2 regions of the Streptomyces sp. C11-1 genome follow, and region 2 is predicted to be linked to the other one. Evidence: riboswitches for the same ligand, from Rfam matches in the RefSeq annotation. Region 2 holds a riboswitch; the other holds the start of a gene.

Region 1 (15,043 bases), 2.5 Mb from region 2:
AGACCGTCGAGGAAGTCACCGGGCTGGTCCGCGCGATGTACGCACACGCCAACCTCATCGAGGTGCCCGGCCGCACCGTCGACATCGTCGGTACCGGCGGCGACCTCGCCAAGACGGTCAACATCTCCACCATGTCCGCGATCGTCATCGCGGGCACCGGCGCCAAGGTCGTCAAGCACGGAAACCGGGCCGCCTCCTCGGCAAGCGGCTCCTCCGACGTACTGGAGAAGCTGGGCGTCAACCTGGAGCTGACCCCGCGACGGGTCGTCGAGGTCGCCGAACAGGCGGGCATCACCTTCTGCTTCGCCGTGAAGTTCCACCCCGCCCTGCGGTACGCCGCCAAGGCCCGCAAGGAGCTCGGCGCGCAGACCACGTTCAACATCCTGGGCCCCCTCACCAACCCGGCCCAGGTACGCGCCCAGGCCGTCGGGGTGGCCGACGCCCGCATGGCGCCCATCGTCGCGGGTGTCCTGGCCGACCGGGGCAACTCCGCGCTGGTCTTCCGGGGTGACGACGGGCTCGACGAGCTGACGACCACCGCCACCTCCCGGGTCTGGGTGGTCCGCGACGGCGCGGTCCGCGAGGAGCCGTTCGACCCGCGCGACGTCGGGCTGCCCATCGTCCCCGTCGAGGCGCTGCGCGGCGCCGACGCCTCGTACAACGCCGATGTGGCCCGCCGCCTGCTGGACGGCGAGAGGGGCGCGGTGCGCGAGGCGGTGCTGCTCAACTCGGCGGCCGCGCTGGTCGCGCTGGACCCGGGCCCCGGCGCGCTCACCGAGCAGATCGCGGCGAAGATCGCCGTGGCGGCCGAGGCCATCGACTCCGGCGCGGCCAAGCGCGCCCTGGAACGCTGGGTCGCCGCCAGCAACGCCTGAGCACGCCGGAGAGACACCTCCGGCGCACACGGTGTGACGCGGGGCGCAGTCCGGATACCGGACCGCGCCCTTGCGCGCGTGCGGGCGTATGGCAAGATGCTGCGCAGGTCATGAGTGACAGCGACTACGGCCCCGGCCCGCTGTCCGGCAACCCTCCGTCCGTGGCGGGGTGCCCCGGGTGAAGACCAGGCCGCAGGCAGCGAGGTCTGCGGCAAGCGCGGGCCCCTCGGCATCCAGCGGATGCCAGCCCCCGGGGTCCTGGTCCCTAGGGAGCCTCTTGTGAGCAAGCGAATGCGTTAGGGCCCGTCGTTCGGCTCCGGCCGTGCTCGCGGGCCCAGGGCTGACCGCCCTCTTCCGCGCACTTTTTCCTTTCTTCTCCCGCGCTGCCGCGTACCCGCCGGCGCGTGGATCTCGCCTGCCTGTTACGGGAGTTCGCCATGTCTGTCTCCACCGCTGCCCTCGACCCGTCGGTTTGTGCCCCGCTGCCCGTTCTGGGGCAGGACGTCACCGTTCCGCTCGTCACCGGCGGTGAGGTCACCTACGCCGCACTCGACTACGCCGCCAGTGCCCCGGCCCTCCAGCGGGTCTGGGACGACGTCGCCGCCTATGCCCCGTACTACGGCAGCGTCCACCGCGGGGCCGGATACCTCTCGCAGCTCTCCACCGACCTCTTCGAGAACAGCCGCCGCATGGTCGCGGAGTTCCTCGGCTGCCGCGCCGACGACCAGGTCGTCTTCACCCGCTCCACCACCGACTCCCTCAACCTGCTGGCCGCCGCGATCCCCGCCGACTGCCAGGTGTTCGTGTACGAGACCGAGCACCATGCCTCCCTGCTGCCCTGGCGCGACGCCCAGGTCACCTACCTCAACGCGCCCCGCACCCCGGGCCAGGCGGTTGAGACCCTGGAGCGCGCGCTGGCCGACCGAGCCCCCTACGGCCCCGCCCTCGTCTGCGTCACCGGAGCCTCCAACGTGACCGGTGAGCTGTGGCCGGTGAGGGAACTGGCCGCCGCCGCGCACGCGCACGGTGCCCGGATCGTCCTGGACGCCGCCCAGCTCGCCCCGCACCACCCCGTCGACATCGCCGAACTCGACGTCGACTGGGTCGCGTTCTCCGGGCACAAGCTGTACGCGCCCTTCGGCTCCGGGGTCCTGGCCGGACGCGCCGACTGGCTCCGGGCGGCCGAGCCGTACCTCGCCGGCGGCGGGGCCTCCCGCAAGGTCGCCCGGCGCGCCGACGGCGGGGTGGAGGTCGACTGGCACACCACCGCCGCCCGTCACGAGGCCGGTTCGCCCAACGTCATCGGGGTCTACTCCATCGCCTCCGCCTGCAAGGCCCTGACCGAGGCGGGCTTCGGCACCCTGGTCGCCCGCGAACAGGAGTTGGTGCGCCGGGTCCGCGAGGGGCTCGCGGACGTCCCCGAGGTGCGGGTGCTCTCGCTGTTCGGCGACGACGCGCCCCGGGTCGGGGTCATCTCCTTCGTGGTGCGCGGCTGGAACAGCTCCCACTTCGCCGCAGCCCTCTCCGCGGAGTACGGCATCGGCGTCCGCGACGGCCTCTTCTGCGCCCACCCGCTCGTGCGTACCCTCCTCGGCAGCGACCCGCAGGACCCGGGCGAGTGCGGCGCCCCCGAGGCCGAGCCGGGCGAGCGGTCCCTGAACGCGATCCGGGTCAGCTTCGGCGCCGGTACGCCGGACGAGCACATCGAGCGCTTCCTGCGCGCGGTCACCGAGCTGGTCCGCGAGGGCGCCCGGTGGAAGTACCGCACCGAGGACGGCCGTTGCGTCCCGGACCGGGGCGGGATCGCCCAGGTCCAGGTCCGAGAGACCTCGTGAACCGCTTCGGCCGGGGACAGGCGCACCGCCTGTCCCCGGCCGAAGCGGTTCGCCTACGCGTCGAGGCCGATGGCGAACGCCGCTTCCAGGTCGTGCTGGGAGTACGTACGGAACGCCACATGGGTGTCGGTGCCCTCGACGCCCGGGATCTTGCTGATCCGGCCGGGGATGACATCGGCGAGGTCGTCGTGGCGGGCGACCCGGACCATGGCGATCAGGTCGTAGGTGCCGGTGACGGAGAAGACCTCGCTGACACTGTCCAGCGCGGCGATGGCCTCGGCGATCTCCGGAATCCGGTCCACGCTGGTCTTGATGAGCACGATCGCGGTGATCACGGCTGGCTGTCTCCCTCGGTGGCCGTGGCTGGAACCTTCACTCTAGCCCTACGCCCATAGCGCCCCCAGGCGTAGAGGAACCCGACGGCGAACCCGGCCACATGCGCCAGATACGCCACGCCGGGCCCGGCGTCCGCGCCCTGCGCCGCCGCCCACTGGAGCCCGAACCAGAAGACCAGCACGATCCAGGCGGGAAAGCGCAGCGGCAGAAAGAAGAGGAACGGGAACAGGCTGGTCACCCGGGCTCTGGGGAACAGGTACAGGAACGCGCCGAGCACCGCGGAGATCGCACCCGACGCCCCGACCAGCGTCTGTCCGGAGTCCGCGTGCGCCGCCGCGTAACAGACGAGGGCCACATAGCCGCAGCCCACGTAGAACAGGGCGAACCGCACCCGGCCCATGCGCTCCTCGGCCATCGCGCCGAACACGTAGAGGAACAGCAGGTTCCCCAGCAGGTGCAGCCAGCTGCCGTGGACGAACAGCGCGGTGAACGGCGTGATCAGCGCATGCGCCGAGCCGTCCCACAGCTCCGCGGGGATCACTCCCCACCGCTCGAAGTACCCGGCCTGCGCGGCGAGCAGCGCGTCCTCCGTGCCGTACGCGGCGTGGAAGCCGGACAGCGGGCTGACCAGGAAGATCACGACGCACAGGGCGATCAGCCCGTACGTGACCGGGGCACCGCTCGCCGTCGCCGTCTCCCGGAGCCTCCCGGCCGTGGCCCGCCGGCCGACCTGCCGCCAATCGATCATGTACAGAGCATGACGTACCGGCGGAGAAGGGGACGGAGCGCCTCGCCGTGCCGATGCTTATACGCGAGGCCGTAGGGTTACGCCAGGACTTCCGCAGTTCGACGGCGCACCGCGAGATCCTTGGCGTAGGACAGGAAGAGACGCGGCGGCGCGCCCGGCGCGGGCTCCGGCAGACGACGAAAGAGGACGCAACGATGACGACGGTTCCCCTGCCGACGGACGGGACCCGCTGGCGCTGCACGCTGTGCGGCAATCTCACGCGCTTCGACGTGACCCGCTCCTCCAAGGTCGTGGAGTACGTGCACCTCGACCTGGCCGGTGAGTCGAGTGTCGAGGAGCGGGAGGTGGTCAGTGAGACCATCGAGTCCGTCCGCTGTCGTTGGTGCAATGCGGTGGATCAGATCGAACTGGTGGACAGGCCGGGTGCCGCTTCCTGAGGGAGCGCACCCATCGACATATCTATGGGGTGACGGACGGTGGATCAGCCGACCAGCGGCGCCGAACCGGCCGATGCGGCCGACGGCGGTGCAGAGGCGCTCGACCGTCCGCTGCCCGAAGGTGTACGGCGGCGGGTCGTCGCCCTGGTCTCCGATGCCTTCGGCGGACTGACCGTCGCCGAACTGCCCACCCAGTTGCGGCAGTATGCCCGGTTCACCCCGACCCGTCGGGCCAAGTTCGCCGGGAACGCGATGGCCGCCGCGCTGGAGAGCGACGCCCTCTTCCGGCAGCGGATCGGTGAGCGGCTGGGCCAGTCCCAGCCGGAGCTGGCCGGTGCGCTGGAGGCGGGTTCGCCGCCCGCCGCCGCCGACCCCCTCGATGTGGCCGCCGCCGCGTACGTGCTGCGCCCGGTGGGCTGGGTCAAGCTCGTCGAAGCCGCGGGCGAGGAGGTCCAGCGCGCGGACGCGGAACGGGCCGACGAGGAGACCCGGCGCGAACTGGTCCAGCTGCGGGAGGAGCTGGAGCGGGCGCGCGCCCACACCCGCGCCGAGACGGAGCGGCTGCGCACCGAGCTGGAGGCGGCCCGCAAGGAGGCCGAATCGCTCCACCGCAAGCTGCGCAGCGCCCTGAGCGAGGTCAAGCGCGGCGAGGCCGCCCTGCGCCGCAGCGCCGCCGCCGCCGACACCGTACGGGCCGAGGCGGCCGCCCAGGTCTCCGCCGCCGAGAGCGAGTCGCGCCGGCTCAAGGGGCGGCTGGGGGAGGCGGAGTCCGCCCTGGAGGCGAGCCGCCGGGCCGCCCGCGAGGGCCGCTCGGTGGAGGACATGCGGCTGCGCCTGCTGCTGGACACCGTGCTGGACGCCGCCTCGGGGCTCCGGCGCGAACTGGCCCTGCCCCCGGTGACCACGCATCCCGCGGACACCGTGGACGCGGTGGAGCCGGGCCGGATGTCGCCCAAGGACATTGCCGCCAGAGCCCTTTCGGAGACGGATCCGGCGCTGCTGGACCAGCTGCTGGCGCTGCCGCAGGCCCACCTCATCGTGGACGGCTACAACGTGACCAAGACCGGCTATCCCCAGATGCCGCTGGAGAAGCAGCGGTTGCGGCTGCTGGGCGGCCTCTCGGTGCTGGCCGCGCAGACCGGCGCGGAGATGACCTGCGTCTTCGACGGCGCCGAGCTCGCCGCGCCCGTGCTGCTCGCGCCGCCGCGCGGGGTGCGGGTGCTGTTCAGCAAGGCCGGGGTCACGGCGGACGAGCTGATCCGCCAACTGGCCCGCGCCGAACCGCCGGGACGGCCCGTGGTGGTCGTCTCCACCGACCGGGAGGTGGCGGACGGCGTGGCCAAGGCCGGGGCCCGCCCGGTCGCGTCCGTCTTGCTCCTCAAGCGGCTTTCCCGCGTCTAGAGGGCTCCCTGAGGTGGATGTTCCGCATGTGCGGCATGTCGGATTTGCGGGAACGTACCGTCAAGTCGCCGCTACACGCGGTGGGGTGAGAGTAAAGAAGTGCCTGGTGTGACGAGAAAATTCCTGTGAGGATTTGAACTGATCACGAGATGGTCACTAGGGTCAGGCCTCGAACCTTCGCACGGTTGATCACCCACCCGGGGTGGCAGCGGAGGAACCGCCGAGTCCGTGACGTTGCTCCGTGACGTTGCACGGAGCCGGGGATTCTTTCCCCCACAGCCCGGTAGGCGGCTCAGAGGAAGAAGGAGCTCGCCTTCGTGGCGTCCCACCGTCGTCCCAAGCAGCCGAGCCGCACTCGTGTGACCGTGCTCACCGCGACCGCCGCTGCGGCCGTGGCCCTGACCTCCCAGGCCGCCCACGCCGACCCCAAGCCGAGCAAGAGCGAAGTCAAGGCGAAGGTCGACAAGCTCTACCACGAGGCCGAGGCGGCCACCGAGAAGTACAACGGGGCCAAGGAGCAGCAGGACAAGCTCAAGAAGCAGGTCGACGCGCTCCAGGACAAGGTCGCCCGCGGACAGGGCGAGCTCAACGACCTGCGCGGCGAACTCGGGTCGATCGCCACCGCCCAGTACCGATCGGGCGGCATCGACCCCTCGGTGGCTCTCTTCCTCGCCTCCGACCCGGACAGCTTCCTCGACCAGGCCTCCGCGCTCGACCAGCTGACGGTCAAGCAGACGGAGTCGCTGCAGAAGATCCAGTCCAAGCAGCGCACTCTCGCCCAGCAGCGCAAGGAAGCGCAGGACAAGCTCGGCGACCTCGCCGACGTCCGCAAGGCGCTCGGCGAGAACAAGAAGAAGTACCAGGGCAAGCTCGCCGACGCGCAGCGCCTCCTCAACAGCCTGACCGCCGCAGAGCGCGCGAAGATCCAGGAGGAGGAGAACCGCGCCAGCCGCGCCTCCACCGAGCGGGTCGAGCTCGGCAAGGAGGCCCCCGCCTCCAACCGCGGTGCGGCCGCCCTCGCCGCCGCCGCCACCCAGATCGGCAAGCCGTACGTCTCCGGCGGCTCCGGCCCCAACTCCTACGACTGCTCCGGGCTGACCCAGTGGGCTTTCGCCCAGGCCGGTGTCTCCATCACCCGGACCACGTACACCCAGCAGCACGACGGCACGAGGATCGGCCGCAGCCAGCTCAAGCCGGGCGACCTGGTCTTCTTCAACGGCCTGTCGCACGTCGGCTTCTACGCGGGCAACAACCAGATCCTGCACGCCCCCAAGCCCGGCACCGTCGTCCGCTACGAGTCGATGGACTACATGGGCACCTTCCAGTTCGGCGTCCGTATCTGACGCCACGGCGCGCCCGAACGAGGGAATCGCCGCACCGCACGCTGACGCCCCGCCCCGCCGGAGACCCGAGGTCACCGGCGGGGCGGCGGCGTTCGGCGCCCTTCCGCACCCTTTCCGTCCTCGGCGCGGTCTTTGGCCGGTGCGTAGTGGGCCGATTACTGTCTGGCTGCTGTGCAGCTCCCGGTCGTCGGTCCGCCCGCCCGGGCGGCAGGGGCTGCGCACGACCGCGTCAGCGGGAGGGAGTGCGGTTACCTGTGGTGTCCCATCGCCGTTCCACACAGCCCGGCCGGGGCCGGGGCGTTCGCGTCACGGTCCTCTCGGCGGCCGCCGCCACCGCGGCCGCGACGCTGACCGGGGCCCCGGCGAGCGCCGACCCCAAGGACACCCGGGAGGGCGCCAAGGCCGCCGTCGACCGGCTCTACGGCGAGGCCGAGCAGGCCACCGAGCGGTACAACGAGGCCGGGGAGCGCGTGGACCGGCTGCGCGGCGAGGCGGACCGCGCCCAGGACGCCACGGCCCGTGGCCAGGAGCGCGTCAACCTCATGCGCAACGAGCTCGGCGCGATGGCGGGCGCGCAGTACCGCAGCGGCGCCATCGACCCGGCCCTCGCGTTGCTGCTCTCCTCCGACCCGGACACCTACCTGGAGCGGGCCGCCGTCCTCGACCGGGTCGGCGCCCGCCAGGCGATGACCCTGGACCGGCTCCGCCAGGCCCAGCGCAAGGTCGCCCAGACCCGTGCCGAGGCCACCCGCGCCCTGGCCGGTCTGGAGCGTGACCGGGCCGCCCTCACCCGCCACAAACGCACCGTCGAGGCAAAGCTCCGCCAAGCACGGCAGCTGCTGAACTCCCTGCCGCCCGAGGAGCGCGCCGACTTCGACCGCGCCTCCCGCTCCGGCCGCGACGGCGCGCCCGACCTCTCCGGCGTCGCCCCCGGATCACCCCGCGCCATGGCCGCCGTGGCCGCCGTCCACCAGGCGCTCGGAAAGCCGTACGTATGGGGTGCCAACGGGCCCTCCGGATTCGACTGCTCCGGGCTCATGCAGTGGGCCTACGCCCAGGCCGGGGTGACCCTGCCCCGCACCTCGCAGGCCCAGCGGTACGCGGGCCGCATGGTGTCGCTCTCCCAGGCGCAGCCCGGCGACCTGGTCGCCTACCGGGCGGACGCCAGCCACATCGGCATGTACGTCGGCAATGGCCAGGTCATCCACGCCCCGTATCCGGGCGCCCCGGTCCGCTACGACCCGGTCGGCATGATGCCCGTCTCCTCGGTCACCCGGATCTGACCGTACGATCGGCAGGGTGGCCGTACGCAGACCTGATGTGCGACGGGGAGGCCCCCGTGGACGGCGGCGAGCGGCGGGACTCGTGCTCGCCGCCCTGCTGACCGCGTCCGCCTGCACGGCCGCCCCCGAGGAGACCCGCACCTCCCTCACCGCCGGGGAGATCACCGCCGTACTGGACGGCCGGGCAACCGCCGTCCTGGCGCGCGACCCGGCGGGCTACCTCGACGCCCTCGCCCCCGACGCCGAGAAGCTGCGGGCCGTCCAGCGCACCGAGCTCGCCAACCTCGCCGACGTACCCCTGAAGTCCTGGACGTACGAGGTGAAGGACATCGGCGAGCGGGACGGCGACTGGGCCACCGCCGAGGTGGAGCTGCGCTACCGGATCAAGGGCTACGACACCGCCCCGGTCGCCACCCGCCGCACCCTGGAGCTGATGCGCGACGGCGGGCGCTGGTACATCACCGCCGACCGGCCCGCCAAGGGCTCCTCGGGGCAGCTGTGGCAGCAGGGGGACGTGGAGGTCGTGGAAGGCGCTCACAGCATCGTCCTGGGCGTCGGACGGACCGAGGAGGAGCTGCGCCGGATCGCCGACACCGTGGACCTCGCCGTACCGGCCGTCTCGGACGCCTGGCCCCGGCCCTGGAACCGCCGGGTGGTGGTGCTCGTCCCGGACTCGGTGGAGGACATGGCACGGCTGCTGGGCTCGCCGGAGGCCAGTTACCGGGGGATAGCGGCCGTCACCACCGGCGAGGTCGGCGGCGGCACCGGCAAGCGCCCGGCCATCGCCGACCGGGTGATCGTCAACCCGCAGGCATACGCCACCCTGGGCAGTTTCGGGCAGCGGATCGTCCTGACCCATGAGACGACCCATGTCGCCACCCGGACCAGCACCTCGACGGCCACCCCCGTCTGGCTCTCCGAGGGCTTCGCCGACTGGGCGGCCTACCGGGGCGAGGACCGCCCCGCCGACGTCGTCGCCCCCGAGCTGACCACCGCCGTCCGCGCCGGTGAGACGCCCGCCGGGCTCCCCGCCGACCGGGACTTCGGCTTCGACGGGGACCCTGTGAAGCTCGCCCGGGCCTACGAGGGCGGCTGGCTGGCCTGCGCGCTGATCGCGGAGAAGTGGGGCAAGGAGAAGCTGATCGCCTTCTACGCGGCCGTGGGAGCCCATCAGGGACGCGAAGGGGCGGTGGAGCAGGCGATGGACGCGGTGCTCGGCACCACCCCGGAAGAGTTCACCGCCGACTGGCGCGACTACCTCGGAACCCGGCTCGGCTGACCGTCGCCCACCGGCCGCGCCGAAGCCGTCGGGCCCCCGCCCGGCACCGTCGACCGCCACAGCCGCCGCGCGGCGAGCAGCGAGGCCGCCACCAGCAGCCCGTTGCGGACGAACAGCAGCGTCACGCCCCACAGGTCGCTCGCCACCACATGGCCGAAGCCGATCGGGAACTCCAGCAGCGTCACCCCCGCCGCCACCACGACCAGCACGGCGGGCAGGGTCATCGCGGCCTCCCGGAAGACCAGGCACACCGCCGCGAGGCCGACCAGCCACACCACGTACTGCGGGCTGATCACCCGGCTCGTGACGGTGAACAGCAGCACGGCCGTGAACGCCGCCTCGGCCGGGGTGCGCACCGCGAACGTCCGGGCCCGCAGCCGCCACAGCAGCAGCCAGCCCAGCGCCAGGACACCCAGCCCCAGCGTCAGCGACGAGACCAGCCCCACGTGCGGCCCGACGAACTCCAGCGAGCCGTAGCGCAGCTCCACCCGGCCCTCCCAGCCGAACCGCCGCGCCACGTGGAGGACCAGTGACCCCAGCGACTCGACCTCGATGCCCCGGTCCCGCTGGAAGGCCAGGAACGCGAACGCCCCCGGCATCCACAGCGCGAAGGACAGCGCCAGCCCGCCCGCCGCGAGCGCCGCCGCCGACCAGGCCGCGCGCGTCGGCCGCCCCTTCCGCACCCCCACCAGCAGCAGTACCGGCCACCCCTTCAGCAGCGCCCCGAACGCCGCCAGCGCCCCCAGCGCCCGGGGCCTGCGCACCCCCGCCAGCAGCGCCGCCACCGCGACCGCCGTCACCATCAGGTCGTAGCGGGCGTAGACGGTCGGCCCCAGCAGCGGCACCCCCGCGATCCACACCCAGGCCCCCGCCGCCCGCATCCCCGGCCGCCGCCCCGCGTACAGCAGCAGCCCCAGCACCAGCGCGTCGCACAGGAGCACCAGCACGACGAAGGCCGTCGCGTACTCCCAGAACGGCAGCAGGGCCGGGGAGAGGATCGCCAGGGCGGCCCCGGGCGGATACTGCCAGGTCACGTCGGACAGCGGATACGTGCCCGTCAGCAGCACCTCGTACCAGCCCCGGTAGATCACCGACACGTCCACCGTGACGTCCGGCCCCGGCACGGTGACGGCCTTGAACGCGCACAGCAGCAGCCAGACCCGGCTCAGCGCCCACACCGCGTACGGCCACGGCCCGGTGCCGCTGGGTCCTCGTCCCGTCATCGCCGTCCCGTCGTCGCCCGCCGCCCCAGGGGTGTCCTGTCCTGCCGGATTCCCGGCGGCCCATGATGCCGCCGGGAGACGGCGTCAGCGGTGAAGCGCGGCCGTTCGGTACTGTCAGCCGCGATGGACAAGACCTTGATCGTGACCAATGACTTCCCGCCCCGCCCCGGCGGCATCCAGGCGTTCCTGCACAACATGGCGCTGCGTCTGGACCCCGACCGGGTCGTCGTCTACGCCTCCACCTGGAAGCGGAGCGCCGAGGGAGTGGCGGCCACCGCCGCCTTCGACGCCGAGCAGCCGTTCACCGTCGTCCGCGACCGTACGACGATGCTGCTGCCGACCCCGCGCGTCACCCGGCGGGCCACCGCCCTGCTGCGCGAACACGGCTGCACCTCCGTCTGGTTCGGCGCCGCCGCCCCGCTCGGCCTGATGGCCCCGGCCCTGCGCCGCGCCGGCGCCCGGCGGCTCGTCGCCACCACCCACGGGCACGAGGCCGGATGGGCCCAGCTGCCCGCCTCCCGGCAGCTGCTGCGCCGGATCGGCGAGGGTACGGACACGATCACCTATCTCGGTGAGTACACCCGCTCCCGGATCGCGTCCGCCCTCACCCCCGAGGCCGCCGGCCGCATGGTCCAACTGCCCCCGGGCGTCGACGAGAAGACCTTCCACCCGGCGTCCGGCGGAGACCGGGTCCGCGCCCGTCTCGGGCTCTCCGACCGCCCGGTGATCGTCTGTGTCTCGCGCCTGGTGCCCCGCAAGGGCCAGGACACGCTGATCCTGGCCATGCCCGCGATCCTCGCGCAGATCCCGGACGCGGTGCTCCTGGTCGTCGGCGGCGGACCGTACGCCAAGGACCTGAAGCGGCTCGCGGCGGAGACCGGCGTCGAGGACTCGGTACGGTTCACCGGGCCCGTGCCGTGGGCGGAGCTGCCCGCGCACTACGGGGCCGGGGACGTCTTCGCGATGCCCTGCCGGACCCGGCGGGGCGGCCTCGACGTGGAGGGCCTCGGCATCGTCTACCTGGAGGCGTCCGCGACCGGACTGCCCGTGGTGGCCGGCGACTCGGGCGGCGCTCCGGACGCGGTGCTGGACGGCGAGACCGGGTGGGTGGTGCGCGGCGGCAGCGCCGAGGAGTCGGCGGACCGGATCGTCACGCTGCTCGGGGACCCGGAGCTGCGGCAGCGGATGGGGGAGCGGGGCCGGGCCTGGGTCGAGGAGAAGTGGCGCTGGGACCTGCTGGCGGAGAGGCTCAAGACACTGCTGTGAGTACGCGGCAGGGGCCCGCGCCGTCACGGGCGCGGGCCCCTGCTCCGTAGCGCTCAGGCGCGGTAGATCGACTCCACCTCGTCCGCGAAGTCCTTCGCCACCACGTTCCGCTTCAGCTTCAGCGACGGCGTGATGTGGCCCGCCTCCTCGGTGAACTGGGCAGGCAGGATACGGAACTTGCGCACCGACTCAGCCTTGGAGACCGCCGCGTTCCCGTCGTCCACCGCCCGCTGCACCTCGGCCAGCAGCTCCGGGTCCTCGCGCAGCGAGAGCGCCGTCGAACCGGCCGGCTTGCCGTGCTCCTCGGCCCAGCGGCCCAGGAACTCCTCGTCCAGGGTGACCAGCGCGCCGACGAACGGGCGGCCGTCGCCGACGACCATGCACTCGGCGATCAGCGCGTGGGCGCGGATGCGGTCCTCGATCACCGCCGGGGCGACGTTCTTGCCGCCCGCCGTGACGATGATCTCCTTCTTGCGGCCGGTGATCGCGAGGTAGCCGTCCTCGTCCAGCGTGCCGACGTCACCGGTGTGGAACCAGCCGTCCGCCAGCGCCTCGACGGACGCCGACTCGTTCTTCCAGTAGCCGGTGAACAGGTGCTCGCCGTGCAGCAGCACCTCGCCGTCGTCCGCGATCCGCACCACCGAACCGGGCAGCGGCTGGCCGACCGTGCCGATCTTCTGCCGGTCCCACGGGTTGAAGGCGGTCGCCGCACAGCTCTCGGTCAGGCCGTAGCCCTCCAGGACCGTGAAGCCGATGCCCCGGTAGAAGTGGCCGAGCCGCTCGCCCAGCGGGGCGCCGCCGGAGATCGCGTGCTCGCCCCGGCCGCCGAGCACCGCGCGCAGCTTCCCGTAGACCAGCTTGTCGAACAGCTTGTGCTTGAGCCTCAGCCCCAGCGAAGGCCCCTGCGGGGTGCTCAGCGCCCGGCTGTAGGCGATCGCCGTGTCGGCGGCCCGGTCGAAGATCTTGCCCTTGCCGTCCGCCTGCGCCTTGGCGCGGGCCGCGTTGTAGACCTTCTCGAAGACCCGGGGCACACCCAGGATCAGCGTCGGCCGGAACGAGGCCAGTTCTTCTGTGAGGTTCTTGATGTCGGGTACGCAGCCGAGCTTGATCGGCGCCATCACCGAGGCCACCTCGACCAGTCGGCCGAACACATGGGCGGCGGGCAGGAACAGCAGCACCGAGCAGTCGCCCGTACGGAACAGCGGCTTCAGCCGCTCCACCACGTTGCCGCACTCCGCGAAGAAGCTGCGGTGCGTCAGCACACAGCCCTTGGGGCGGCCCGTGGTGCCCGAGGTGTAGACGATGGTCGCCGGGTCGTCCGCCTTGGCGCTGACCATCCGCAGGTCCATGGTCTCGTCCGAGACCTCGGCCCCGGCCTTGACCAGCGCCTCCACCGCGCCCGCGTCGATCTGCCGGACCTGCGTCAGCTCCGGCAGCGAGTCCCGCACGGAGGCCACGGCCGCCGCGTGCGCGTCACTCTCCACGAGCACCGCCACCGCCCCGGAGTCACCGAGGATCCACTGCAACTGCTCGGCGGAGCTGGTCTCGTACACCGGCACGGTCACCGCGCCGGCGCTCCAGATCGCGAAGTCCAGCAGCACCCACTCGTAGCGGGTGCGCGACATCAGGGCGACCCGGTCGCCGGGCTGCACGCCCGAGGCGATCAGCCCTTTGGCGGCGGCTCGCACCTCGGCCAGGAACTGGGTGGCGCTGACGTCCGTCCAGACACCGGCCACCTTGCGGCTCATCACCGCGACTTCGGGATGCTGAGCGGCGTTGCGGCGGATGAGATCCGTCAGATTGCCGTCCGTCGGGACCTCGTACAGGGCCGGAAGGCTGAACTCGCGCAAGACTGCTGCTCCTCATCGGGCTCCGGTGCCACGGCTCTGTGTGACGCACCGGCTGCGGTCCAAGAATGGCGGGTGCTCAGTGGGGTGAGCACGACTGGACTGCCCGGACGTTACCCACCAGTACTCGGTTCCGGATAGGGGGTTCCGGCCAGATGTCTTATGCATCACACATATAGATGGTCCTTTCGCGCACAGTAGTCCACTGCTGTGACGACTTGGAAGTAACCGCAGGTCCGGAACGGTCTACCCAGCGTTGGAAGGGGCGCTCTAGGGTGATCCCATGCGAGGCAGCGAACCGGACAGCCGGGGCCGGACCGGGGGGTCGACCCGGATCCATGTGATCAGCGATGTGCACGGCAACACCGAGGCCCTGGCCCGTGCCGGGGACGGCGCCGACGCCCTGATCTGCCTCGGTGACCTGGTGCTCTTCCTCGACTACGCCGACCACTCGCGCGGCATCTTCCCCGATCTGTTCGGCAGGGAGAACGCCGACCGCATCGTCGCGCTGCGCACCGCCCGCCGCTACGAGGAGGCCCGCGCCTTCGGCCGCGAGCTGTGGGCGGGCCGCGACCGCAACACCGAGATCCTCGGCGCCGTACGACGGCAGTACGCCGAACTCTTCGCGGCCTTCCCCACTCCGACGTACGCCACCTACGGCAACGTCGACGTCCCCGACCTCTGGCCCGAGTACGCCCGCCCGGGCACGACCGTGCTGGACGGGGAGCGGGTGGAGATAGGCGGCCGCGTCTTCGGCTTCGTCGGCGGTGGCCTGAAGACCCCGATGAACACCCCGTACGAGATCAGCGACGAGGAGTACGCCGCCAAGGTAGAGGCGCTCGGCCCGGTCGACGTCCTCTGCTCGCACATCCCGCCCGAGGTCCCCGAGCTGACGTACGACACCGTCGCCCGCCGTTTCGAACGCGGCAGCCGCGCTCTGCTGGAGGCGATCCGCGCCACCCGCCCCCGGTACGCGCTTTTCGGCCACGTTCACCAGCCGTTGGTCCGCCGGATGCGGATCGGGACCACCGAGTGCGTCAACGTCGGCCACTTCGCCTCGACCGGAACGCCCTGGGCGCTGAGCTGGTGAGTGCGGGCAGCCGGGCCGTGGACCGGGGCGCCCCGGGCACGCGATAGCCTGCACAGCGGCAGACTTCTGCCGAACGCGAC
Region 2 (15,043 bases):
CGGGCCACATCAAATAGCGGCAGCCGCCGAGAAGAACGGCTGACCGCCACCCGCCGTACCGACGCCCTGATCGCCGCCCAGGTGGTCAGGGCGTCGGCGTGTGCGGCTCCACGCGTACGCGCGGCAGCAGTTCCACGTAGGCCGCCGCGTCGAACTCCCCGGCCGTCGGGGCGAGCACCGTCGCCGTCGACAGGGCCACCGCGCGGGCCAGGCGCTGCGGCCAGTCCAGCCCCTCGGCCAGGGCGGACAGCAGACCGGCCACCGCGGAATCGCCCGCTCCGGTCGGGTTGCCACGCACCGGGGCGGGCGGGGCGGCCCGCCAGGTGCCCTCGGGGGTGACGGCGAGCACGCCCTCCGGGCCCAGAGAGGCGATCACCGCGTGGGCCCCGCGGCGGCGCGCGTCCCCGGCGGCTCGCAGCGGCTCGCGGGCGCCGGTCAGCTGGGCCAGCTCCTCCGCGTTCGGCTTGACCAGGTCGGGGCGGGCGGCGATGCCCCGGCGCAGGGGTTCGCCGCTGGTGTCCAGGAGGACGGGTACGGCGGCGGCGCGGGCGGCCCGGACCAGCTCGGCGTAGGCGCCGACGTGGATGCCGGGCGGCAGGGAGCCGCACAGCGCGACCGCGTCGGCCTCCGCGAGGAGCTCCTCGTACGTCCGCACGAAGGCGGCCCATTCCGCGGGGCTCACCTGCGGTCCGGGCTCGTTGAGCTGGGTGGTGTCACCGGTCGAGCGGTCGGTGACGGCGAGCGTGCGGCGGGTGTTCCCGGCGACCGGGACGAGCGCGTCGCGCGGTGGGAGCGGGGCGAGCAGGGAGCGCAGGACGTCTCCGGTGGGGCCTCCGGCGAAGCCGGTGACGACGGCTTCGTGGCCGAGCGCGCCGAGGACCCGGGCGACGTTGAGGCCTTTGCCGCCGGGGCGTTCGATGACCTCGCCGACCCGGTGGCTACTGTGCGGGACGAGCGCGTCGACGGTGTACGTAACGTCCAGCGCGGTGTTCAGAGTGACGGTCAGGATCACCTCTGCCGGTCCCTCCCTCGGGTGCATGGCCCCAGTGGTGCGCGCCTTCGCTGCGGCACGCGCTTCTGATGATCATGTCAAAACGATGGCGGTCGGCCCAGTGCCGGGCGCCGACCGCCATCGCTTCGTTACCCGTCGGCCTGGTCAGGCCAGGCGGACTAGTCCGACTTGGGCTCGACGATCCACTCGCCCTGCCGCATGACGCCCTTGAGGACGAAGTCCTCGTCGAGGACGACCAGGTCGGCGTCCTTGCCCGGGTCCAGCGAACCGACCCGGTCGTAGACGCCGAGCAGCCGCGCGGGGTTGGCGGAGATGGACCGGACGACGTCCTCGACGGGGATCTCGTCGATGGTGACGGCCCGCCGGAACGCGGTGTCCAGGGTGAGCGTGGAGCCCGCGATCGAGCCGCCCTCCACCAGCCGGGCCACACCGTCGGTGACCTCGACCGCGAGCGGGCCGAGCTGGTACTCGCCGTCGCCGAAGCCCGCCGCGTCCATCGCGTCGGTGATCAGCGCGACCCGGCCCGCGCCCTTGTGGCGGTAGGCCAGCTCCAGGACCGCCGGGTGCAGGTGGGTGCCGTCGTTGATCAGCTCGACCGTGATCCGGTCGTCCTCCAGGAGGGCGGCGATCGGGCCGGGCTCGCGGTGGGCGAGCGGCGGCATCGCGTTGAACAGGTGCGTGGCGACGGTCGCGCCCGCGTCGATGGCTTCGACGGTCTGGTCGTACGTCGCGTCCGTGTGGCCGATGGCCGCGATGACCCCGTGCTCGGCGAGGAGCCGCACCGAGTCGATGCCGCCGGGCAGCTCGGTGGCCAGGGTGAACATCCGGGCGGTGCCGCGCGCCGCGTCCAGCAGCTTGCGGACCTCGGCCGGGTCCGGGTCGCGCAGCAGCGCCTCGCTGTGGGCGCCCTTGCGGCACGGCGAGATGAAAGGGCCCTCGAAGTGGATTCCGGCCAGGTCGCCCTGCTCAACCAGTTCGGACAGGACGCCCGCGCGCCGGGCGAGGAAGTCCATCTCGCCGGTGACGGTGGAGGCGACCAGGGTGGTGGTGCCGTGCTCGCGGTGCGTACGGATGCCGGTGAGGACCTCGTCAACGGTGCCGGAGGTGAAGGAGGCCCCGCCGCCGCCGTGGTTGTGCATGTCCACGAAGCCGGGGACCACCCAGTGGCCGGAGAGGTCGACGGTCCGGGCGCCCTCCGGCGCGGAGCCGGCGATCCGGGTGCCCTCGACGGTCACCCGGCCGTCCTCGACGGTGCCGGTGGGGAGCACCACCCGGGCGCCGGCGAGAACGGTGCTGTCTGCTGCGCGTCCGGCCATCAGGCGGAAACCTCCGTGGAGAGTAGATCCCAGGCGAGCAGCCCCGCGCCCAGGCATCCGGCGGTGTCCCCGAGGGCCGCCGGGACGATGTGGGGCAGCTTCTGGAACGTGACGCGTTCCTCGACGGCTGCACGCAGTGGTGTGAACAAGGTTTCCCCGGCCTCGGCGAGCCCGCCACCGATGATGATTTTGCGGGGGTCCAGCAGGGTGAGCGCGGTGACGAGGCCCGAGGTGAGCGCGTCGACGGCGTTGTGCCAGACCTCGATCGCCGCCGGGTCGCCCGACTCGACGGCCTTCGCGCAGTCCGCGGCGTCCGCCTCGGGGTCCCCGGAGGCGGTGGCCCAGGCCCGGCTCACGGCGGACGCGGAGGCCAGGGTCTCCAGACAGCCGCGCTGGCCGCAGCCGCACTCCGGGCCGTCCGGGCGGACCACGATGTGCCCGATCTCGCCCGCGTACCCGTGGGCACCCGCCTCGATGGCGCCCGCGATGCCGATGGCCCCGGCGATCCCGGTGCCCAGCGGGACGAACAGGAAGCGGTCCGCGCCGCGCCCGGCGCCGATGCGGCCCTCGGCGAGCCCGCCGGTGCGGACGTCGTGGCCGAGGGCGACCGGGATGCCGCCGAGCCGCTCACCGAGCAGGGCGCGCAGCGGTACGTCGCGCCAGCCCAGGTTCGCCGCGTAGACCGCGATCCCCTGCTCGGCGTCGACGATGCCGGGTACGGCGACGCCCGCGGCGACGGCGCTCTGGCCGAAGTGTTCCTCGCCGTGGGCGCGAAGCTCCGCGGCGAATCCGAGGATGGTCTCGACGACCGCGTCGGCGCCGCGCTTCCGGCCGGTGGCCCGCCGCGCCTGGTGGAGCAGCGTGCCGTCGGCCCCGACCAGTGCGGCCTTCATTCCGGTGCCGCCCACATCGAGGGCGATGACATGTCTCACGGAAGACAGTTTCGCCCGCCGACTCCAAAAGGTCTAGTCCACTAGCACTGTTTGTTGCGCATCCATACAAAATGATGGACGAGTGAAGGCGGGGCTTTTTGTGCCGTAAAGCGACGAAATGGAAACCGGGATCGGGGGGAATCCGGACCAAAGGTCTGGACCAAGATACGGGGCGCGGGTCCCCGACTGCCAGTAACCGTGCGCCAGTTGTGGCCTCCGGAGCCCGTATACGTTGCCGAAGCGATACTCCGATGGTGTAGACCGTCGCCTCGGCGATGGGGGAAAATCGCAGTTCATCCGGACGGTGCCAGGACAGCTGGCGGTGCCGCGACCGACAGGAACGGCCGTGGGCGACGCCAGGAGCACCGCCCGTGAGCAAGGCGATCAACGAGGATGGGCGAGGCTGTGCAGCGGCGCTTTTTGGGTCTGACCGCGGTGGTGGCCGCGCTGGGAATGACGGCAACGTTGTCTGCCTGTGGCGGCGGTGAGAGCGAATCGGGCGACGTGACCCTGAAGCTGGTCGCCGCCGACTACGGCACCGGCCCGGCCAACAGCTCCGAGAAGTACTGGAGCGGGGTCGCGGCGGGCTTCGAGGAGGAGCACCCCGGCATCAAGGTCGATGTCACCGTCCTCTCCTGGAAGGACGTCGACCGCGAGGTCGCCGAGATGGTGAAGGACGGCAAGGCTCCGGACATCGCCCAGATCGGCGCGTACGCCGACTACGCCAAGGACGGCAAGCTCTACACCGCCGACGAGACGCTCGCCATCCGCACCACGGCGAACTTCCTCCCCTCGCTCACCGACGCCGGCAGGGTCGACGGCACCCTCTACGGGATGCCCTTCGTCGCCAGCACCCGGCTGCTCTTCTACAACGAGAAGCTCTTCGACCAGGCGGGCCTGGACGCCCCCGAGACCTGGGACGACATCGCCGCCGGTGCCGCCGCGCTCAAGGCGAAGGGCGTCGACTACCCCTTCGCCCTGCCGCTCGGGCAGGAGGAGGCCCAGGCCGAGACCCTGATGTGGCTGCTCAGCGGTGGCGGCGGCTACACGGACGAGGTCGGCGCGTACGACATCGACTCGGCCGCGAACATCAACACCTTCCGCTGGCTCCGGGACAACCTGGTCGGCAAGGGCCTCACCGGCCCCGTCGCACCGGCCAAGCTCGACCGGGCCAAGGCGTTCGAGGCGTTCACCGAGGGCAAGGTCGGCATGCTCAACGGCCACCCCACGCTGATGGACGAGGCCGAGGCCAAGGGCGTCAAGGTCGGTATGGTCCCGCTGCCCGGCGCCGACGGGCCGACCACGGGCTCCATGGGCGTCGCCGACTGGATGATGGGCTTCAAGCAGAACGGTCACCGCAAGGAGATCGGCAAGTTCCTCGACTACGCCTACACCGACGAGAACGTCCTCGCCTTCGCCGAGGAGTACGACCTGCTCCCGGTCACGGGCAGCGCCTCCGCCGCGATGGAGTCGGACAAGAAGCACAAGAAGCTGCACGAGTTCCTGGCGGCCCTGCCGAACTCGACGCTGCCCCCCTTCGGCAAGACGTCCTGGGCCACGGTCAGCGACGCGGTCAAGAGGAAGATCGGCGAGGCGGTCGCCCCGGGCAGCAATCCCGAGAGCGTGCTCGGCGGGATATCCGCCGAGGCGACGCAGGCGGAGGCGGCGGAGTAGTCGGTCGGTGTCGTTGTCGGGGGTGGGCATTAGGTTGGTTGATATGACCGCCCCCGATCGCGACAACCGCGGCACCGAGCCCGAGCCCGAGCCTGAGCCCGGGCCCGGTTCCGCTGCGCTGTCCGTACGGGAGAGGGCACTGCTCGCCCTGGAGCGGCGGTCCTGGGCAGGGCCGGGGACCAAGGAGCGGGCGATCCGGGAGGAGCTCGCGATCTCGCCGGTCCGCTACTACCAGCTGCTGAACGCGCTGATCGACGACGAGCGAGCCCTGCGGGAGGACCCGGTCACGGTGAACCGGCTGCGGCGCGTGCGCGACGCGAGACGCGGCCGCCGCTGACCGGGCTGGAGGCCCCGCCGCTGACGCGGTCGGAGAGTCTTCGGCACCAAGACCTGGATACTCGACGCGGCGCCGGACACCGCCGAGGGCGCCACCTCGCTGTACGACGAGCGTGCTGTGGATCGGCGCGGCCCTGGCGCTGCTGGCCGTGGGCGGGACCCGCCGCACAGGTTAAAGATCAAGTTAGCCAACGTGTTTTCGCTTCCGTCATCGGAAGGGAGGCCGCCACCCGCCGCACGGCGTTAGGGTCGCAGCATGGGCAGCCACTCCGCACACCTGCCGACCCCGACCACCCCGGCCGGCCGCGAGGGCCTGAGCGCCGTCCTCGCCCGCCCCGACCGCGCGGTCATCGCCCTCGACTTCGACGGCACGCTCGCCGACATCGTCCCGGACCCCGAGCAGGCCCGGGCCCACCCCGGCGCGGTGCCCGCGCTCGCCGCGCTCGCGCCGAAGGTCGCCTCCATCGCCGTGATCACCGGCCGCCCGGCGGGCGTCGCGGTGCGCCACGGCGGCTTCGCGGGCGTCCCCGGCCTGGAGCACCTCGTCGTTCTCGGACATTACGGCGCCGAGCGCTGGGACGCCGTGACCGGCACCGTCCACGCCCCCGCCCCGCATCCCGGCGTCAGCGCCGTGCGCGCCGAACTCCCCGGCGTACTCCACGAGTTCGGCGCCTGGCGCGGCACCTGGATCGAGGAGAAGGGGCAGGCTGTCGCCGTCCACACCCGGCGAGCCAAGGACCCGCAGGCAGCCTTCGAAGCGCTGCGCGGCCCCCTGGGCGAGCTGGCCGCGCGGCACGGGCTGATCGTCGAACCCGGCCGGCTGGTGCTGGAGTTGAGGCCGCCGGGCATGGACAAGGGCGTCGCCCTGGCGGACTACGTGACGGAGCTGGACGCCGAGTCCGTGGTGTACGCGGGCGACGACCTCGGGGACCTCGCCGCGTTCGCCGCGGTGGAGAAGCTGCGGACGGGGGGCCCGGACGGCATCCCCGGCCTGCTGGTGTGCAGCGGCAGCGCCGAGGTGCCCGAACTGGCCGAGCGCGCCGACCTGTCGGTGCCGGGCCCGGCCGCCGTGGTCGCGTTCCTGGCGGCGCTGGCCGAGCGGCTCTGAAGGGCCCTCACCCCTCCCGCAGCGCCTCCAGCTGGTCCAGGAACCACCGCTGCGGCGGCAGTGCGGTCGCGGCCTCCGCCAGCCGCTTCGTGCGGCCCGTCCGCTCCTCGGAGCCCATCGACAGGGCCTCGTGCAGTGCCTCCGCCGTGCCCACCACGTCGTACGGGTTCACCACGATCGCGTCCTCGCCCAGTTCCTCGTACGCCCCCGCCTCCCGCGACAGCACCAGCGCGCAGCCGTGGTCGGAGACGACGGGGACCTCCTTGGCGACCAGGTTCATGCCGTCGCGGATCGGGTTGACCAGCGCCACGTCCGCCAGCCGGTACGCGGCCAGCGAGCGGGCGAAGTCGTCCTTGACGTGGAGGACCACCGGCGTCCAGCTCTCCGTCCCGTACGCCCCGTTGATCTCCGTGGCCAGGGACTGCACCGCGGCCGTGTAGTCCCGGTACACCGCGAGGTCCTGGCGGGAGGGGTAGGCGAAGGCGATGTGCACGACTCGCTCGTGCCACTCCGGGTGGGCGTCCAGCAGGGCCCGGTACGCGTGCAGGCCGCGCACGATGTTCTTGGACAGCTCCGTGCGGTCCACCCGGACGATGGTCTTCCGGCCCTCGCCGATCTGCTCGCGCAGCGCCGCCATCCGGTCGTCCACGTCCGGTTCCCGGGACCGCCGCCGCAGGAAGTCCGCGTCGGCCCCCAGCCCGTGCACCCCGATCCGGGTGCCGCCGGTCCCGCCGAGGAACTCCGTACAGCAGCCGATGAACGCGTCCGCCCAGCGGCGGGTCAGGAACGCGGCCCGGTCCGCGCCGAGGATGCCGCGCAGCAGCTGCTCGGCGATGTCGTCGGGCAGCAGCCGGAAGTAGTCGACGGGCGCCCACGGGGTGTGCGAGAAGTGGCCGATCCTCAGGTCGGGGCGCAGCTCGCGGAGCATTCCGGGGACCAGGGCCAGGTGGTAGTCCTGGACGAGGACCGCCGCCCCGGGGCCGGCCTCCTCGGCGAGCGCCCGGGCGAAGGCCCGGTTGTACCTCTCGTACGAGGCCCACCGGCGGCGGAACTCCGCGTCGAAGACCGGCTCGACGGGGGTCTGGTAGAGCAGGTGGTGGACGAACCACAGCACGGAGTTGGCGATGCCGTTGTACGCGTCGGCGTGCACCTCGGCGTCGATGTCCAGCATCCGGACGCCCGGCTCGCCGACCCCGCGTCGCACGGCCTCGCGGTCGCCGTCGCCGAGGGCCGCGCAGACCCACAGCTTGTCGTCCACGGCGCTCAGCCCGGAGACGAGGCCGCCGCCGCCGCGCCTGGCGTCGAGCGTCCCGTCCTCACCGAGCGTGTACGAGACCGGGCCGCGGTTGGACGCGACGAGAACCTGGGCAGTCGAGTTGGGTGCGTGCTCGGAGACCATGTAGCGGAACCTAGCCCGTTACGGAAGCCGCCAAACGCCTCGGCCCGCACACCGCCCGGCGAACCTCCCTACGCCGCGTGGCGCTCCGCGTACTCCGCGATCTCCCGCATCGGCGGCCGCTCCTCCGTGTCCACCGCATGGGTGTGCGGCACGAACCCCTCCGCGCTCCGTTCGAACTGGGTCAGCGCGGGCCGCACCAGATGGCCCCGGGAGAGCCGCAGCTGCGCCGTACGGTAGATCGCCGCCGCCATCCGGCCCAGCGCCTGCCCGTCCTGGTGGCGGTGGACGCGCACCCCGACGTCGACCTGGCCCAGCGCGTCCAGGCCCACGGTGTGCAGCGCGTCCACCAGCAGCCCCAGCTCCACCCCGTAACCGACCGGGAACGGCAGCCGCTCCAGCAGCGAGCGCCGCACCGCGTACTCCCCGCCCAGCGGCTGTACGAATCCGGCCAGCTGCGGCCAGTGCAGATTGAGCAGCGGGCGGGCCACCAGCTCGGTGACCCGGCCGCCCTGACCTGCGCTGTTGCCGAGCGGACGGTCGTACATCGCCTTGACGAACTGGACGGTGGGGTCGGTCAGCAGCGGTCCGACCGTCCCCGAGACGAAGTCCGCCGAGAAGTCCTTCAGATCGGCGTCGACGAAGCAGACGATCTCGCCGCTGGTAACCAGGAGCGACCGCCACAGCACCTCGCCCTTGCCGGGCAGGGCCGGGATACGGGGGAGGACCGCGTCCCGGTGGACCACCCGGGCGCCCGCCGCCCGGGCGACGGCGGCGGTGGCGTCGGTGGAGCCGGAGTCGATCACCACGAGCTCGTCGACCAGCCGGACCTTCTCCATCAGCTCGCGCCGGATCGTCGTCACGATCGCCCCGACCGTGGCCTCCTCGTTCAGCGCGGGCAGCACCACGCTCACCGACGTGCGGTGGGGGTCGGCGGCCCGGGCGTCGGTGAGCCGGTCCAGCGGGCGGTCGTCGCACGACCAGGAACGCCTGGTCAGCCAGCGCTCCACCTCTTCGAGCACGGTCGGCACTCCCTGTGTGTGATCCATCTCGCGGTTCGGACGACTATCTCAACGGTCCGGTGCTTCGGTTACAGTCTTGAACAACGCGGATGACCGTCGCATGTCGGGGTCACACCGCACATAAACGCCTGGATCGAAGATCCAGCGCCATAGAGCTCATCCAGAGGGACTGAGGGAACGGCCCGTTGAAGTCCCGGCAACCCTCCTACCGACCGCGAGGTCACGGTGGGGAAGGTGCCAATTCCGTCTTGTGGCGAAATGCGTCGCGAGGAAGATGAGGAGAAAGGGCCTCCGCCATCATGGCTGTTCAGACAGTTGCAGGTAACGCCGCCACCCCCGGCACCACCACCACTACGCCTTCCGTGGACCTCGGTCCCGCCGCGGCGCTTTCCTGCCGCGAGTGCGGCGAGCGTTTCGAGCTCGGCCCCCTTTTCGCCTGTGCGTCCTGTTTCGGGCCGCTGGAAGTGGCGTACGACCTGCCCGCCGGTTCCCCCGAGGAGCTGAAGGCGCGCATCGAGGCCGGTCCGGACAACATCTGGCGCTACGCCCCGCTGCTGCCGGTCCCCGCCGACGTCGCGCAGAAGCCCAACCTCAACCCCGGCTTCACCAAGCTGGTCAAGGCCGACAACCTCGCCCGAGAGCTGGGCGTCACCGGCGGCCTGTACGTGAAGGACGACTCCGGCAACCCGACGCACTCCTTCAAGGACCGCGTCGTCGCGATCGCCGTCGAGGCCGCCCGCGCCTTCGGTTTCACCACCCTCTCCTGCTCCTCCACGGGCAACCTGGCCGGTGCCGTCGGTGCCGCCGCCGCCCGCGCCGGACTGCGCTCCTGCGTGTTCATCCCGCACGACCTGGAGCAGGGCAAGGTCGTCATGGCCGCGGTGTACGGCGGTGAACTGGTCGGCATCGAGGGCAATTACGACGACGTCAACCGCTTCTGCTCCGAGCTCATCGGCGACCCGCTCGGCGAGGGCTGGGGCTTCGTCAACGTCAACCTCCGCCCGTACTACGGCGAGGGCTCCAAGACCCTGGCGTACGAGATCTGCGAACAGCTCGGCTGGCGGCTGCCCGACCAGATCGTCATCCCGATCGCGTCCGGCTCCCAGCTGACGAAGATCGACAAGGGGCTCCAGGAGCTCATCAAGCTCGGCCTGGTCGAGGACAGGCCGTACAAGATCTTCGGAGCCCAGGCCGAGGGCTGCTCCCCGGTCTCCGCCGCCTTCAAGGCCGGTCACGACGTCGTGCGGCCCCAGAAGCCGAACACCATCGCCAAGTCCCTGGCCATCGGCAACCCGGCGGACGGCCCGTACGTCCTGGACATCGCCCGCCGCACCGGCGGCGCGGTGGAGGACGTCACCGACGAGCAGGTCGTCGACGCGATCAAGCTGCTGGCCCGCACCGAGGGCATCTTCGGTGAGACGGCGGGCGGGGTGACGCTCGGCGTGACGAAGAAGCTCATCGAGGCCGGCGTCATCGACCCGGCGCTCACCACCGTCGTGGTCAACACCGGCGACGGACTCAAGACGCTCGACGCGGTCTCCGCGACCTCGCAGGCCACGGCGACGATCAAGCCGAGCCTGGACGCGTTCCGCACCGCGGGCCTCGGCTCCGCCTGACCACCCCAGAACGAAGGAAGAAGGGCACCACCATGAGCGTCAAGGTCCGCATCCCCACCATCCTCCGTACGTACACGGGCGGCCAGGCCGAGGTCACGGCGGAGGGCGCGAAGCTCTCCGAGGTCATCGAGTCCCTGGAGAAGGACCACCCCGGCATCGCCGCCCGAGTCCTGGACGACCAGGGCAAGCTGCGCCGCTTCGTCAACGTGTACGTCAACGACGACGACGTGCGCTTCGAGGGTGGTCTGGACGCGGCCACGCCCGACGGCGCAGGTGTCTCGATCATCCCGGCCGTGGCCGGCGGCTGCTGACGCCGCAGCACCCGCAGCACCCGCAGTTGCCCCCTCCGCGAGAGAAGCGGAGGGGGCAATTCTGCATGGTTGAGCGCGGTACAGTTGGGGAAGCCCCCTTCGCTGCCCGTGCCGCCCGCACATATGAGAATGCGCCCGGACCGATAAGAAGCAGCCAAAGTACGTGAACCTCTTGAGGCATAAGTGGCCTTTGCCTGGCCCGACTTGCCCGTAATTTTCAGCAATCCCGCATATTCGGGCGTTCGGCCGCGCCCAGAATTCTCGTCCGATTGACCTGTTGCAGAGGGCAGTTGGGCAGATACATTCAGCCGCGGTCGACGCGCTACGGCGCCGCACACCCTCTCCTGTCGGAGGGTGAGTTCTGACCCGGGCCCGCGAAGTGCGGTCCTGTGCAAGGGCCAGTAATAGGGGAGTTAGGCATGGCTCAGGGCACCGTCAAGTGGTTCAACGCGGAGAAGGGGTACGGCTTCATCGCGGTCGACGGTGGTGCGGATGTTTTCGTCCACTACAGCGCGATCCAGATGGACGGGTACCGCACCCTCGAAGAGGGTCAGCGAGTTGAATTCGAGATCTCGCAGGGCCAGAAGGGGCCCCAGGCCGACATGGTCAAGCTCGCCGTCGGCTGAGCTCGGCGCGGTCGTCCGACGACACCACTCACGCACGAAGGGCCCGGCCCCCTGATCCGGGGGCCGGGCCCTTCGCGCGTGCCGGGTCCGGGGCGGACGGCGCGATCGCTGTCCGGATCCGGTCCGCTGTCCGGTCCATATTCGACCAGGGACGCTTGCACTCGCAGGGGTCGAGTGCTAATCATTGGCGTTAGCACTCTCCAGGTGAGAGTGACAGAACTTGGACCGGGCCGGTGAGGCCCGCAGGCGCGGTGGGGCAAGGAACCACCACGCACGCAGGCCGTCCGTCGCGGGCGCCTCTCGGTCCGGAGAAATCCACCCCTGTCCGGGAGGACCACTTCACATGGCCAAGATCATCGCGTTCGACGAGGAGGCACGGCGCGGTCTCGAGCGCGGGATGAACCAGCTCGCCGACGCCGTCAAGGTCACCCTCGGCCCCAAGGGCCGTAACGTCGTCCTCGAGAAGAAGTGGGGCGCGCCCACGATCACCAACGATGGTGTTTCCATCGCCAAGGAGATCGAGCTCGAGGACCCGTACGAGAAGATCGGTGCGGAGCTGGTCAAGGAGGTCGCCAAGAAGACGGACGACGTCGCCGGCGACGGTACGACCACCGCCACCGTTCTGGCCCAGGCTCTCGTCCGCGAGGGCCTGCGCAACGTCGCCGCAGGCGCCAACCCGATGGCGCTCAAGCGGGGCATCGAGAAGGCCGTCGAGGCCGTCTCCGCCGCCCTGCTGGAGCAGGCCAAGGACGTGGAGACCAAGGAGCAGATCGCTTCGACCGCCTCCATCTCCGCCGCCGACACCGAGATCGGCGCGAAGATCGCCGAGGCGATGGACAAGGTCGGCAAGGAAGGCGTCATCACCGTCGAGGAGTCCCAGACCTTCGGTCTGGAGCTGGAGCTCACCGAGGGTATGCGCTTCGACAAGGGCTACATCTCGGCGTACTTCGCCACCGACATGGAGCGTATGGAGGCGTCGCTCGACGACCCGTACATCCTGATCGTCAACTCGAAGGTCGGCAGCGTCAAGGACCTGATCCCGCTGCTGGAGAAGGTCATGCAGTCGGGCAAGCCGCTGCTGATCATCGCCGAGGACGTCGAGGGCGAGGCCCTGTCCACCCTGGTCGTCAACAAGATCAAGGGCACCTTCAAGTCCGTCGCCGTCAAGGCCCCGGGCTTCGGTGACCGCCGCAAGGCCATGCTCGCGGACATCGCCATCCTCACCGGTGGCACCGTGATCTCCGAGGAGGTCGGCCTCAAGCTGGAGAACGCCGGGCTCGACCTGCTCGGCCGCGCCCGCAAGGTCGTCATCACCAAGGACGAGACCACGATCGTCGACGGTGCCGGTGACAGCGACCAGGTTCAGGGTCGCGTCAACCAGATCCGTGCCGAGATCGAGAACTCCGACTCGGACTACGACCGCGAGAAGCTCCAGGAGCGCCTGGCGAAGCTCGCGGGCGGCGTGGCCGTCATCAAGGCCGGCGCCGCCACCGAGGTGGAGCTCAAGGAGCGCAAGCACCGCATCGAGGACGCGGTGCGCAACGCCAAGGCCGCCGTCGAGGAGGGCATCGTCGCCGGTGGTGGCGTGGCTCTGCTCCAGGCCTCGGCCGTCTTCGAGAAGCTCGACCTCACGGGTGACGAGGCGACCGGCGCCAACGCCGTGAAGCTCGCGCTGGAGGCCCCGCTCAAGCAGATCGCCGTCAACGGTGGTCTTGAGGGCGGCGTCGTCGTGGAGAAGGTCCGCAACCTGCCGATCGGTCACGGCCTCAACGCCGCGACCGGCGAGTACGTCGACATGATCGCCGAGGGCATTCTCGACCCGGCGAAGGTCACGCGCTCCGCTCTGCAGAACGCCGCGTCCATCGCCGCGCTCTTCCTCACCACCGAGGCCGTCATCGCCGACAAGCCCGAGAAGGCCGGCGCGGCCGCCCCGGGTGGCATGCCGGGCGGTGACATGGACTTCTGATCGGGTCCGGTCCGCCGGTCGATCGAAGTTCCGCGTACGTCCCACAGGGGCGGTATCTCCTTCACCGGAGGTACCGCCCCTGTGGCGTGTCCCGGGACGGGTTCCGCTGGGACAATGCCGGGACGGTTGTACGGACACGGGGGGCGGGGGTGGCCATGGCGGCTGCGCAGGCGGGGAGCGAGGAGTACGCGGGGAGCGGCGGCCCGGGGCGCACGCGGTGGAGCAGGGGCCGGCTCAAGGGCGCCTCGCTCGTCCTCGTGGGGACGGTCCTGTTCGCGGCGGGGCTGTTCGTCGTGGTGACCGGCACGGGTCTCTCCGGCCTCCTCGGCATGCGGGTGGAGACGTTCGGCCGGATCGAGTGCCACGACACCCGCGCCGAGAAGGGCCGGACCGTCTGGCACTGCTTCGGCGAGAGCCCCGCCCAGCGGCGCGCCAATGACGCGGAGCGCGAGCGGGTGGCCCGGCAGGCGCTGCGCGCCCATGTGGACGGCTCGCCGAAGCCGGCGGAGATCGGGCGCACCCGGATCACCTTCGCGGACCACGACGGCAGGACCGACCCCGAGACGATCACCGCGACGCAGGTCTTCGACGGCGGACGGTGGTTCGCGCACTCGTCGGAGCTCGTCGGCTACGGCATGATCCCGCTGCTGCTGGGCGTCGGAACGGCGGCCTGGGGCGGCTACCGGGTGCGCGAGGCGGGCCGGTGGCGGGCCTGGAGCCGACCGTAGGCGCGCTGAGGCCCACCGTAGGTGCCCTTTGAAGCCCACCTGAGGCGCGCTGAGCCCACGGGAGGTGCGCCTGAGGAGGCGGCGCGGCTGTTCGGCATGGCCGAATGCTTACTTGTAGCGCCCAACGCCGTACGACAACACGGGCGGGCCCGGTTCCGTCGATCCCGGTGGCTCGCGGGTCGTCCATGGTGCGGTCGGGGGCGGGGCCTGTGGACGGCGCGGCCCCGGCTGGTTCTTCCGACGCACCCGGCGCTGCCCGCTCTCCGGGCAGCTCACTGCCCGATGCGGCCCCCGCGTACAGCCATTGGTCCAGTCCACTCGGCCGGCAGGGGGCCGTCGATGTGCGACTGCACATGCCGACCGGTCGGTGCCCCGTGCCGTGGTGGGGCGTCCGGGGCCAGGTCTTCGCCGCTCGCGCTATCCAGCCAACTTCGTGCCGTAAGTCGGAATCATGCGTACCGGTTCGGCAGCGGGACATGATGGCTCTGGTGTTCACGTGGTGAACACCAGTCGCATGAACAACTTCAGTTATGCGGACCCAAGTTGGGCATAACGGTCGTCAATCACGCAGAAGGGAAGGTCTCATGAAGCAGCAGAAGAAGGCTTACGTGAAGCCGTCGATGTTCAAGCAGGGCGACTTCTCGAAGAAGACCGCCGGCTACTTCGTCGGCTCGTACAAGGAGTACTGGACCCGGCGCATCGTCTGATCCGCCGGTCCCCTACCCCCGCACTGTGTGAGAACTTCCGGAAGGTGAAGATGCCCGGCCAGCTGCGTGACTACTTCGTCGTCCTGCCGGACAGCGTGGCGGGAGCGGCGGCGGCCGGGCGGCTTCCCGCACCGGGAGTGACCGGAGCGGCCCCGCCGGTGGGCGACGCCCTGACCGTCGCCCACCCCTCGGGCCGGCCCTGGGTCGTCGCCCGCCCGCTGGTCCGCAAGCTCAGCCACCTCGCCCGGGGCGGGGACGCCCTCGTCCTCATCGGCCCGGACCGCGTCCCCGAC

The links. Region 2 has a riboswitch for S-adenosylmethionine ahead of thrC (threonine synthase). Riboswitches for the same ligand answer to the same signal wherever they lie in the genome.
Region 1: it holds a riboswitch for S-adenosylmethionine, as region 2 does, so the genes downstream of both, RI138_RS07140 (aminotransferase class V-fold PLP-dependent enzyme) here and thrC (threonine synthase) in region 2, are expected to answer to the same signal.

What each region holds. Positions count from the first base shown of each region.
Region 1 is NZ_CP134500.1:1,602,107-1,617,149, reverse strand. Features, by position in the region: gene trpD (anthranilate phosphoribosyltransferase) at 1-875, shown strand, start outside; SAM riboswitch class IV at 982-1,099, shown strand; gene RI138_RS07140 (aminotransferase class V-fold PLP-dependent enzyme) at 1,313-2,710, shown strand; gene RI138_RS07135 (Lrp/AsnC family transcriptional regulator) at 2,764-3,045, opposite strand; gene RI138_RS07130 (rhomboid family intramembrane serine protease) at 3,042-3,794, opposite strand; gene RI138_RS07125 (hypothetical protein) at 3,989-4,231, shown strand; gene RI138_RS07120 (NYN domain-containing protein) at 4,271-5,632, shown strand; gene RI138_RS07115 (C40 family peptidase) at 5,950-6,975, shown strand; gene RI138_RS07110 (C40 family peptidase) at 7,230-8,258, shown strand; gene RI138_RS07105 (hypothetical protein) at 8,341-9,537, shown strand; gene RI138_RS07100 (glycosyltransferase 87 family protein) at 9,513-10,760, opposite strand; gene RI138_RS07095 (glycosyltransferase family 4 protein) at 10,884-12,026, shown strand; gene RI138_RS07090 (AMP-dependent synthetase/ligase) at 12,080-13,876, opposite strand; gene RI138_RS07085 (metallophosphoesterase family protein) at 14,157-14,963, shown strand.
Region 2 is NZ_CP134500.1:4,104,531-4,119,573, forward strand. Features, by position in the region: gene RI138_RS18195 (carbohydrate-binding protein) at 1-17, shown strand, start outside; gene RI138_RS18200 (1-phosphofructokinase family hexose kinase) at 86-1,012, opposite strand; gene nagA (N-acetylglucosamine-6-phosphate deacetylase) at 1,171-2,328, opposite strand; gene RI138_RS18210 (ROK family protein) at 2,328-3,221, opposite strand; gene RI138_RS18215 (ABC transporter substrate-binding protein) at 3,654-4,934, shown strand; gene RI138_RS18220 (DUF3263 domain-containing protein) at 4,978-5,271, shown strand; gene otsB (trehalose-phosphatase) at 5,527-6,378, shown strand; gene RI138_RS18230 (alpha,alpha-trehalose-phosphate synthase (UDP-forming)) at 6,386-7,777, opposite strand; gene RI138_RS18235 (glucosyl-3-phosphoglycerate synthase) at 7,846-8,796, opposite strand; SAM riboswitch class I at 8,950-9,077, shown strand; gene thrC (threonine synthase) at 9,096-10,412, shown strand; gene RI138_RS18245 (MoaD/ThiS family protein) at 10,445-10,723, shown strand; gene RI138_RS18250 (cold-shock protein) at 11,143-11,349, shown strand; gene groL (chaperonin GroEL) at 11,693-13,315, shown strand; gene RI138_RS18260 (hypothetical protein) at 13,471-14,043, shown strand; gene RI138_RS18265 (keywimysin-related RiPP) at 14,628-14,750, shown strand; gene RI138_RS18270 (asparagine synthase-related protein) at 14,801-15,043, shown strand, end outside.